DNA from 2 places in the Paraburkholderia sp. EG304 genome. Region 1 is predicted to be linked to the other one. Evidence: predicted binding sites of a transcription regulator. Region 1 holds the regulator's gene; the other holds the start of a gene.

Region 1 (4,576 bases):
CCTGAAACCGTGGCCGGGCGAGCTGGTGAACGACACGTTGCCGCGCAACTGCCGCACCCGTTCGCGGATGCCAAGCAGCCCGAATGAAGTTGTTCCCTGCGACTGATCCAGCGCGACACCCACGCCGTCATCGTCGATATCGAGCGATACGGTCGGGCCCGCGCAGATCATGTCGATGCGTACGCGCCTCGCCTTGGCGTGCCGCGCGACGTTCGTCAACGCCTCCTGAACGATGCGAAACAGCGCCGTTGCCGCGAATTCGCCGCATACCGGCTCGGCCGGTTCGAGATGCACGCTCGAGCGCACGTTGTAGCGTTTCGTGAAGTCTTCGGCCAACCAGTCGAGCGCGGCGGCGAGTCCGAGGTCGTCGAGCAGCGGAGGGCGCAGATCGGCGGCGATGCGCCGCAGCGAAGCGGCCATCCAGTCGATCTGCTTTTGCAGCTCATGCGTTTGCGCCGCAAGCGGCTCGGTGTCGGCTTGCTGATTCAGCTTCGCTTCGAGCAGCGCGACGCTCATTTTCAGCGCCGTCAGCCGTTGGCCGAGATCGTCGTGCAGTTCGCGTGCAATACGTTTCTGCTCGTTTTCACGGGCGATCTGCGTGTGCGTGGATACCTGACTCGCGCGTTCGAGTTCCGCGAGACGCATACGCTCGGTCAGATCGCGGGTGACCTTGGCAAAGCCGAGCAGCGCGCCCGACGCATCGTGCACGGCGGAAACGACCACGTTGGCCCAGAAACGCGAACCGTCGCGACGCACACGCCACCCTTCGTCCTCGGCGCGGCCGACGGTTGCGGCGGTTTCCAGTTCGCGAGCGGGCTTGCCGGCCGCGATGTCTTCCGGGGTATAGAACTTCGAGAAATGCTGGCCGACGATTTCTTCGGGCGTGTAGCCCTTGATGCGCTGTGCGCCGGGATTCCAGCTGGTTACGCGGCCGGCGGGGTCGAGCATGAAGATCGCGTAGTCCTGTACCGCTTCGACCAACATGAAATAGCGATCCTCGACGGACACGTCCGACCCGGACGCAACACTGGTGAAGCAGGAAGACTCGCCGCTCGATAGACCCATCGCTCCTCCGGGCGGCCACGCAAGGTCGCGTACCGCAACGCACTGAGTTATATCAGTTCAGGAGCGCCGGTTCCACCCGGCATGTCCCGCGAACGAACGTGAGGCGAGCGCCGCGCCGACGCTCAAACCCGAGCCAGTCGTTCCGGGTCTTCGATGCGGATCGTTTTGCCGTTCGCCTTGACGAGGCGTTCGCGCTGGAACTTCGAGAACATCCGGCTCACCGTTTCGAGCTTCATGCCCAGAAAGCAGCCGATTTCCTCGCGCGTCATGCGCAGATGAAACTCCGCGGCCGAAAAGCCGCGCGCCTTGAAGCGCTTCGACAGATTCAGCAGGAACGTCGCGACGCGCTGCTCGGCGGTCATCGTCCCGAGCAGCATCATCTGGCTCGATTCGCGCACGATCTCGCCGCTCATCATCTGATAGATGTGATGCTGCATCGGTTTGATCTCGCGACAGATCGCCTCTAGCTGCGCGAACGGAATGATGCACACGACGCTATCTTCGAGCGCGATCGCATCGCAATTCTGCTTGCCCTCGCCGATGCCGTCGAGGCCAAGCGAGTCGCCCGCAATCTGGAAGCCGGTCACATGCTCGCGGCCGTCGCGATGCATGACCACGGTTTTGAATGAGCCGGCGCGTATCGCGTAGATGCTTTGAAACTCGTCGCCCGCGCGATACAGCGCGTCGCCGCGTTTGATCGAGCGCGTCGAGCAGATCAACGCGTCGAGCCGGCTCAGTTCGTCCGGCGTCAGCTCGGGCGGCATGCAGATCGCGCGCATCGCGCAGGTGGAGCAGCGCGTGACGGCGTGGCGTGCCGCCGCGGTGCTGGGCGCGACGTGGATCGGTACGACGTGCGAGGTGCGAGGCGCGTCGTGGCGGGGTTCACGGACTGCGGCAACTTGCATGATCGGCTCCTGGCGGTCAGACCCGATGCGCACGGCGCGCATAGGCAATCGCTTCGATGGCGCGGCAGGCGAGCTCGAACTCCGAGGTCTTGTCGAAGAAGAAGTCGGCGCCCGCCGCTTCGCACGCGCGGCGAAACGCCGTCGCGTCATGATTGGTCAGCACGATGCTGACGATGGACGGCCGCGCCCGCGACAGCGCAGCGAGCAGCAGCAGGTCGGTCTTGCCCGAGAAACACGGGTCCAGCACCGCGACATCGGCGCGACTCGCGACGATGTCGTCGAACGCGTGCTCGACGCCCGCGGACTCGCCGGCGATTTCGATGCCGGGAATCAGCGCGATCAGGCAAGCAAGCCGGCGCCGGACCTCGGTCGCATCGTCGACGAGAAAAACTCTCGATAAGGTGGCTGACGGGGGGCTGTCCATACCGACCAGTATTGGCGACCTAACCTTGGAAATATATCGGCGGCGCTTTAAGCGGTGCTAGGAGTTCAGGCAGTGGTTGTAGGAATATTCCTAGTGGCTTGCTGGCGATGCCGTCCAGCGGCGGCGACGCCGAGCGGCGGCCCGTTGACCTGCGTCAAGCCGCGTGGCGGCGCGCGCTTCACACTGTCGGTGCAAACGCGCGACGGCGCCACTTCGGGTCATGCCAGCGCTTTCACAGGGAGTCCGACATGTATGCACGAATTCTGGTTGCACTCGACGACAGTCCCAGCGCGCAGCGCGCCTTCGCCGAGGCGCTGAAGCTCGCGAAGCTGACGGGCGCCACGCTCGAAGCCTGCTGCGTGGTGGGGCACGGCAAGTGGTCGAACAATGCCGACGTGGCTTTCGAGCCGGAGCCGGCGAGCGCGGCGCAAGATTTCGCCAGCCGCGCGCTCGATGGGCCGCGCGAGCTGTTGCGCGAGGCGCAGGTGCCGGGCGGCGTGCGGGTGATCGACGCTTACGCTGAAAACGTGTCGGCGGTACTCGCGCGCGTCGCCGACGAAATCCAGGCCGATCTGATCGTGATGGGCACGCATGGCCGCCATGGCGTGCAGCGCTTTCTGCTCGGCAGCGTCGCGGAGTCGCTGGTACGGGCGACCGACATACCGGTGCTGATCGTGCGGCATGACGAACAAGGCCACCCGCGGCCCTGAAGCGCCGCGCCGCGCAGCAGCCAGTTTCTAGCGGCTCAGGTGAGTCCGCTCAGGTGAGTCCGCTGTCGGCGCTCGCGGGGCTGACTAACCGCGCGTCGCGCTGCTCGCCTGGGCGGGAATCATTAGCACCGGGCAACAGGCGCGGCGCAGCACGCGCTCGGCGACGCTGCCGAGCATCAGCCGTTGAAACCCGCGGCGGCCATGCGTGCCCATCACGATCGCGTCGGCGTGCCATTCGCGCGCCGTTTCGACGATCCGATGCGCGACGTCTTCGCCGGTGATCGAGGCTTCGACGGTGCGGGCCGTGCCCGTGACCCCGCGCGCGCTCATCCGGCTCTGGGCGTCGGCCGTGATCCGCTTGCCTTCCTCGATGAACGCGTCCTCGATCGTGGAAGGGTCGAAGCCGGGCGCGTCGTAAGCGATGATGGGTACGTCGATCACGTACAGCGGCATCAGCTCGGCGCCCGATTCGGCGGCGAGGGTCAGCGCGGCGTCGAACGCACGCGAGGCGGTGGCGCTGCCGTCGAGCGCGACGAGTAGGCGGTGAAACATGGCGGCTCCTTAAGCGCGCACTTCAGTGCGACAACAGCACCGGCACGGTCATCGACTCGAGCATCGTGCGAGTCGCGCCGCCCAGCACGACTTCGTGCAGGCGCGAATGTGCGTAGGCGCCCATCACGATCAGGTCGCAGCCGAGGTCGGCCGCCTGCGACAGCAGCGCGTCGCCGACCGGCGTGCGGTCCGCGACGCTCAGCTCGCGCACGTCGATCTTCACGCCGTGACGCGCGACGGTGAGGGCGATGTCGTCGCCCGCAGCCATGCCCTGCGGCGGACGATCGGCGGACGAATGCACCGTCAGCAGCGTCACTTTTGCCGCATGCGCGAGGAACGGCAGCGCGTCGTGGATCGCGCGGGTCGCTTCGCGGCTGCCGTCCCACGCGATCAGCGCGTGGCGGCCCGGCGCCGCGAAGGTGCCGCTCGACGGCACCAGCAACACCGGGCGCCCGGCCGACAGCACGATGTGCTCGACGAACTGTTCGGCGACGAACGCCTCGGGGTCGGCCGGGTCGGTCTGGCCGAGCACGACGAGATCGGCGACCCGCGCATAGGGCGGCACGACGTCGTTCGCGTAGCCGTTCGCGGCGATCCAGTGGCCGTCGACGTTCGCGCGCGCGAGTTCCGCGCGGAACAGCCGCTCCAGCGCGCTGGCACGCTCGCGACGCAGGCGCTCGTGCTCCGCGTAGTAGTCGGCGGTGCCGGCCATCACGAAGAACGCGTGCCGCGGCGGCACGTACGTCGAATACAGGCCGGTCAGCGTCGCATGAAAGCGGTGCGCGAGCTGCAATGCGATCTCGAGGCGCGGATGTGCACGAACGCTCGTATCGAGGTGAACGAGAATGCTTTTGTAGCTCATCGCCAAAGCTCCGTGACAGAACGTGGGAAACGGGCGCAAGCGGGCTTGCGCCCGCTGT
Region 2 (4,576 bases), on a different contig from region 1:
TTCCTCCTTGATCTGCTTGATCAGTTCGATGCCATTGCGCCCGGGCATCGACAGATCGAGCACGAGCACGTGTGCCTGGGTCGTGCGGATCAGCGCGATCGTCGTGGCGCTGTCACACGCTTCACCGGCTACTTCAAAGCCGTTTGCCTGCTGGAGGATATGGCGCAGCCCCTCGCGCACGAGCGTGTGGTCGTCGGCTAGCAACACTTTGATCATGAGGCGATCTCTATCTGTTGCATCGATTGCAAGGGAAACATATCCACAGTTGCCTTCGACTGTCTACCGATTGGAGGACACGACTATTATCCGCCTCCCACAGCAAGCAGTACGCGCCATTTGTGGACGGCGTCGGTCCAAGCGTGCTCCCATCGCAGGGTGGGCAGTGTTATTCAGCGTCTCCTGAAGGACGTGGCCTCGCGCCACCGCCCCATGCCGTGAATAATCCGTAGTAAGCGGTTCGCGGGGACGGCGCGCGCATTGGCCCGGTGGCCCTTTATCCACACCTGCGCCGTCCCGCAGCGCTCATTTAGCTCGGGCGCCGCTCAATGCGCCATCAACACCGGCACCGTCATCGATTCGAGCATCGTCCGCGTGACGCCGCCCCACACCCGTTCACGCGCACGCGAATGGCCATACGCACCCATCACCAGCAGATCGGCGTGCAGGTCCGAGACCCGGTTGAGCAGCGTCGCGCCCGTGCCCGCGACGCGAAGGCGCGGCGTCGTCGAGAACGACGCGCGCACGCCGTGCGCCTCGAGCCATGCTGCGACGTCGATCGCGCTGGGTCCTGTTTCACGGTCATGCGTGGGCCCGACGACGTCGACGCTGACAAAGCGCGCGCGTTGAAGCAGCGGCATCGCGTCGGCGATCGCTCGTGAGGCTTCGCGGCTGCCGTCCCACGCGATCAACACGTTCTCGCCAAGCGTCGGCACCGCACCCGCGTGCGGGATCACGAGCGCGGGTCGCCCCGCGCCCAGCACGACCTCGCCGACGAAATGCCGATCGACGTAAGTCGCGGGATCGTGCGGGTCGGGTTGGCCGAGCACCAGCAGGTCGGCGTGGCGCGCATGAAGTGTGGTCACATCGACCGGCGAGCCCTCCGGCGTGCGCCATTCCGCTGTGCGGCCGGCGCGCTCGGCCGCGGCTAGAAATGCCTGCTGAGCCGTCTCACGGCGATCGGCCGACAGTGCGGCGAGCTGGGCGACGAAACCGTCGTCGGTGCCGAACAGCGGTTTCGCGAAGTCCTCGCACACGACATGCAAACCGATCAGGTGTGCGTCCCAACGCTGCGCAAGATCGAGCGCGAGCGCGACGCGCGCGTCGCAGCGACGGCTGTCGTCGATATGAACGAGCAGGGTCTTGTAGCTCATGTCAGCTCCTTTTCGGCGGACGCGGTGACGGACTGATCGTCGGGTTCAACGACCGCACGAGCCGGAATCAACAGGACCGGGCAGCGGGCGCTACGCAGCACGCGCTCGGCGACGCTGCCGAGCATGACGCGCCGAAAGCCGCGGCGGCCGTGCGTACCCATCACGATGGCATCGGCGTTCCATTCGAGCGCCGCCGCGATGATGCGCTTCGCGACGCCTTCGCCGGGGATCGAGGCTTCCACGGTGCGTGGCGTGCCCTTGACGCCGTGCGCTGCCAGCCGGCTCTTCGCGTCGGTCGCGATCCGCTGGCCTTCTTCGATGAAGGCGTCCTCGATCACGGACGGATCGAAACCCGGCGTGTCGTACGCCATGATGGGCATATCGATCACATACAGCGGCATCAATTCGGCACCGGACTCGGCGGCGAGGGTCAATGCGGCATCGAAGGCTCGAGAGACGGTATCGCTGCCGTCGAGCGCGACCAGTAGGCGGTGAAACATAATGGTCTCCTTAAGCGCGATCTTCAGTGCGACAACAGCACTGGCACGGTCATCGACTCGAGCATCGTGCGCGTTGCGCGTCCCAGTACGACTTCATGCAGCCGGGAGTGTGCGTACGCGCCCATCACGATCAGGTCGCAGCCGAGCTCCGACGCCTGCGACAGCAAAGCATCGCCGACCGGCGTGTCGTTTTCGATGGTCAGCTCTCGCACGTCGATCTTTACGCCGTGACGCGCGATGGTCAGCGCGATGTCCGCGCCGGGAATCCGATCGCGCGGCGGTCGATCGCTGGGCGAATGAACCGTCAGCAGCGACACCTTCGCGGCATGCGCGAGGAACGGCAGCGCGTCGTGGATCGCGCGGGTGGCTTCACGGCTGCCGTCCCACGCGATCAGCACGTGCCGGCCCGGCGGCGTGACGCGCCCGCTCGACGGCACCAGCAATACCGGCCGTCCCGTCGACAGCACGACGTGCTCGACGAACTGTTCGGCGACGAACGCCTCGGGGTCGACCGGATCAGTCTGTCCGAGCACGATCAGATCGGCGAGACGGGCGTACGGCGGCACAACGTCGTTCGCATAGCCGTCTGCGGTGATCCACTGACCTTCGACCTTTGCACGCGCGAGTTCGGCATGAAAGAGCCGCTCGAGCGAGCCAGCCCTTTCGTGGCGCTGGCGCTCGTGCTCCGCGTAGTACTCGGCAGTGCCAGCCATGACGAAGAACGCGTGGCGCGGTGGCACATAGGTCGAAAACAGACCGGTCAGCCCCGCGTGAAACCGGTGTGCAAGCTGCAATGCGATCTCGAGACGCGGATGCGCGCGAACGCTCGTATCGAGGTGAACGAGAATGCTTTTGTAGCTCATCGTCAAGGCTCCCTGACAGACCGCGTGGAAACGGGCGCAACCCGTGGTGACATTTAGTCTATGGTCCAGCCCGGCGCGACTGTTGACGCAGATCAAGCACGCGGATGCCGCACGCCAGTTGACGTGGGTCAATCGCTGCCGGCCGAGCTCAATTACTCTGACACCACCGCCCGCGAGTCGAATCTTGATCGAAGCGGCATCGCATCGCGAGCCGGCACGTTCGCAGCGCATGACGCTCAATTGGCGGATGAGGTGCCCAATGTCCGCTGTCGGAGAAAGCATATGTCCGAGCGTTGCAGGATTCTCATCGTCTATTACTCGCGAACCGGCACAACGCGGCGTGATGCCGAGCTGCTCGCGTCCAGGCTGGACGCCGACATCGAACCGATCCGCGAACCCGGCGGTCCCGAGCCGCGTAACGGTGCACGCGGTTTCGTCAGATCGTTGATGGATGCGCTGTGTCATCGACACGCCGAGGTCATGCCGGCGTTGCTCGACGTCGCAGCGTATGACCTCGTCGTCGTTGGCGCGCCCGTCTGGGCACGCGGCGCATGCGCGCCAGCTCGGGCGTGGTTGGAATTGCACGGCCCGCAGGTTCGCCGGCTCGCGCTGTTTTGCTGCGAGGGCGCGTTCGGCGGCAAAGAGGCGCTGAAGCAGATGTCTGAGGCGGCGGGCAAGGTGCCGCTTGCGACCTGCGTGTTTACCGGCAGTGACCTGTATCGACGCAAAGACGGCGTCAAGCGCGACACGTTCGCGCAGAAGATCAGGTCGAGAATGGCGGCACGCCGCGAGATGGAGTGGCTGGTGTAGCGGGGTGTTCAGGCTCGCGGTCGAAAACGCTGCGACTCGACGCGCAGCGAGCCGCGCAACGCGTCGAAGTCGGTGCGCGGATGACGATGCACAGGCGTTCCGTCCGGAGCCGTGAGAGCGGGTGCTTGCGCGCGAGCAAGACCCTCCGTCAGTTCGAGTCGTTCGTTGTAGAGATCCAGCACGTCGGCAAAGGCCACAGCGACTTCGCGATCGGCAACCGGCACCATGTCGCCCCCGCATCCTGACATGCAGAGCAGCGTGAACAGAAACGAAACGATCAGGGCGGGTCTCAGTCGTCCTCGCCGGGTAGTGTGGATGTGGCCGGGGCGGTATTCATCGCAAGCGTAGACGCGTGGCAGTGGCACCGCTTGATCGCCGTCAATGGGATGTTTGATCAGGATCAGTCTTCATACGCGACGAGCCGCTATGTTTGGAGACACCCGGGAAGCGATCGTCACGGGACGCGACGCGATCGTCGATGTCGAGTTCGCTGCACACGAGCTGCGGTTGGCCGGGTTCAGACGCGACAAAGACTGGAAACCCGATGAACAGCAAACTCAGCGAGATCCATAAATGCATTGGTTCGGCGGCCACACCGACACCGGCGCGGTCATAAAGCGCGCCGCGTATCGGATCTGGGTGTCGATCCTATCTGTGGTGCTCGTTGCCGGATGCGCGAGCACCGCGCGCGAGGCGGCCTTCCGCCGCGAGGAAGTCGCGCTGTTCGAGGCGCGTCAACAAGCGTCTGTGCGTTGCGAACCGACGGTCGATTGCGAGTCGGCATGGGTACGCACGCGCGCGTTCGTCGCGACGCATTCGGCGAGCCGCATCGTCCGCGCTGACGATACGCTGATCGAAACCGCGTTGCCGCATTCGTTCGGCTTCGTGTATCTCGCGGCGCAGAAGGGACGGCTCGACGAAGATCACGCGCTAATTCAGCTGAAAGCGATGTGCCGCGGCATGTACCGCACCGACGGTAACGCGAGCGTGATGTATTGGACCTGTGCGAATGCGATCGTCGCGGTCGAGGACG

What was found. Region 1 encodes FNR, which switches genes on or off when oxygen is low (the NO sensors DNR and NnrR bind a similar motif). Its sites were predicted from a motif close to TTGATNNNNATCAA; they were not measured.
Region 2: the regulator FNR is predicted to act here: its motif matches at 2,816-2,829, upstream of ACLFKU_RS35630 (universal stress protein).

The regions. Positions count from the first base shown of each region.
Region 1 covers NZ_JBKGUA010000069.1:10,581-15,156, reverse strand. The annotation lists gene ACLFKU_RS38225 (PAS domain S-box protein) at 1-1,065, opposite strand, end outside; gene fnr (fumarate/nitrate reduction transcriptional regulator Fnr) at 1,188-1,970, opposite strand; gene ACLFKU_RS38215 (response regulator) at 1,987-2,394, opposite strand; gene ACLFKU_RS38210 (universal stress protein) at 2,643-3,104, shown strand; gene ACLFKU_RS38205 (universal stress protein) at 3,189-3,656, opposite strand; gene ACLFKU_RS38200 (universal stress protein) at 3,679-4,518, opposite strand.
Region 2 covers NZ_JBKGUA010000053.1:18,747-23,322, forward strand. The annotation lists gene ACLFKU_RS35615 (response regulator) at 1-216, opposite strand, end outside; gene ACLFKU_RS35620 (universal stress protein) at 543-1,370, opposite strand; gene ACLFKU_RS35625 (universal stress protein) at 1,367-1,870, opposite strand; gene ACLFKU_RS35630 (universal stress protein) at 1,894-2,733, opposite strand; gene ACLFKU_RS35635 (flavodoxin family protein) at 3,016-3,543, shown strand; gene ACLFKU_RS35640 (hypothetical protein) at 3,552-3,770, opposite strand; gene ACLFKU_RS35645 (hypothetical protein) at 4,117-4,576, shown strand, end outside.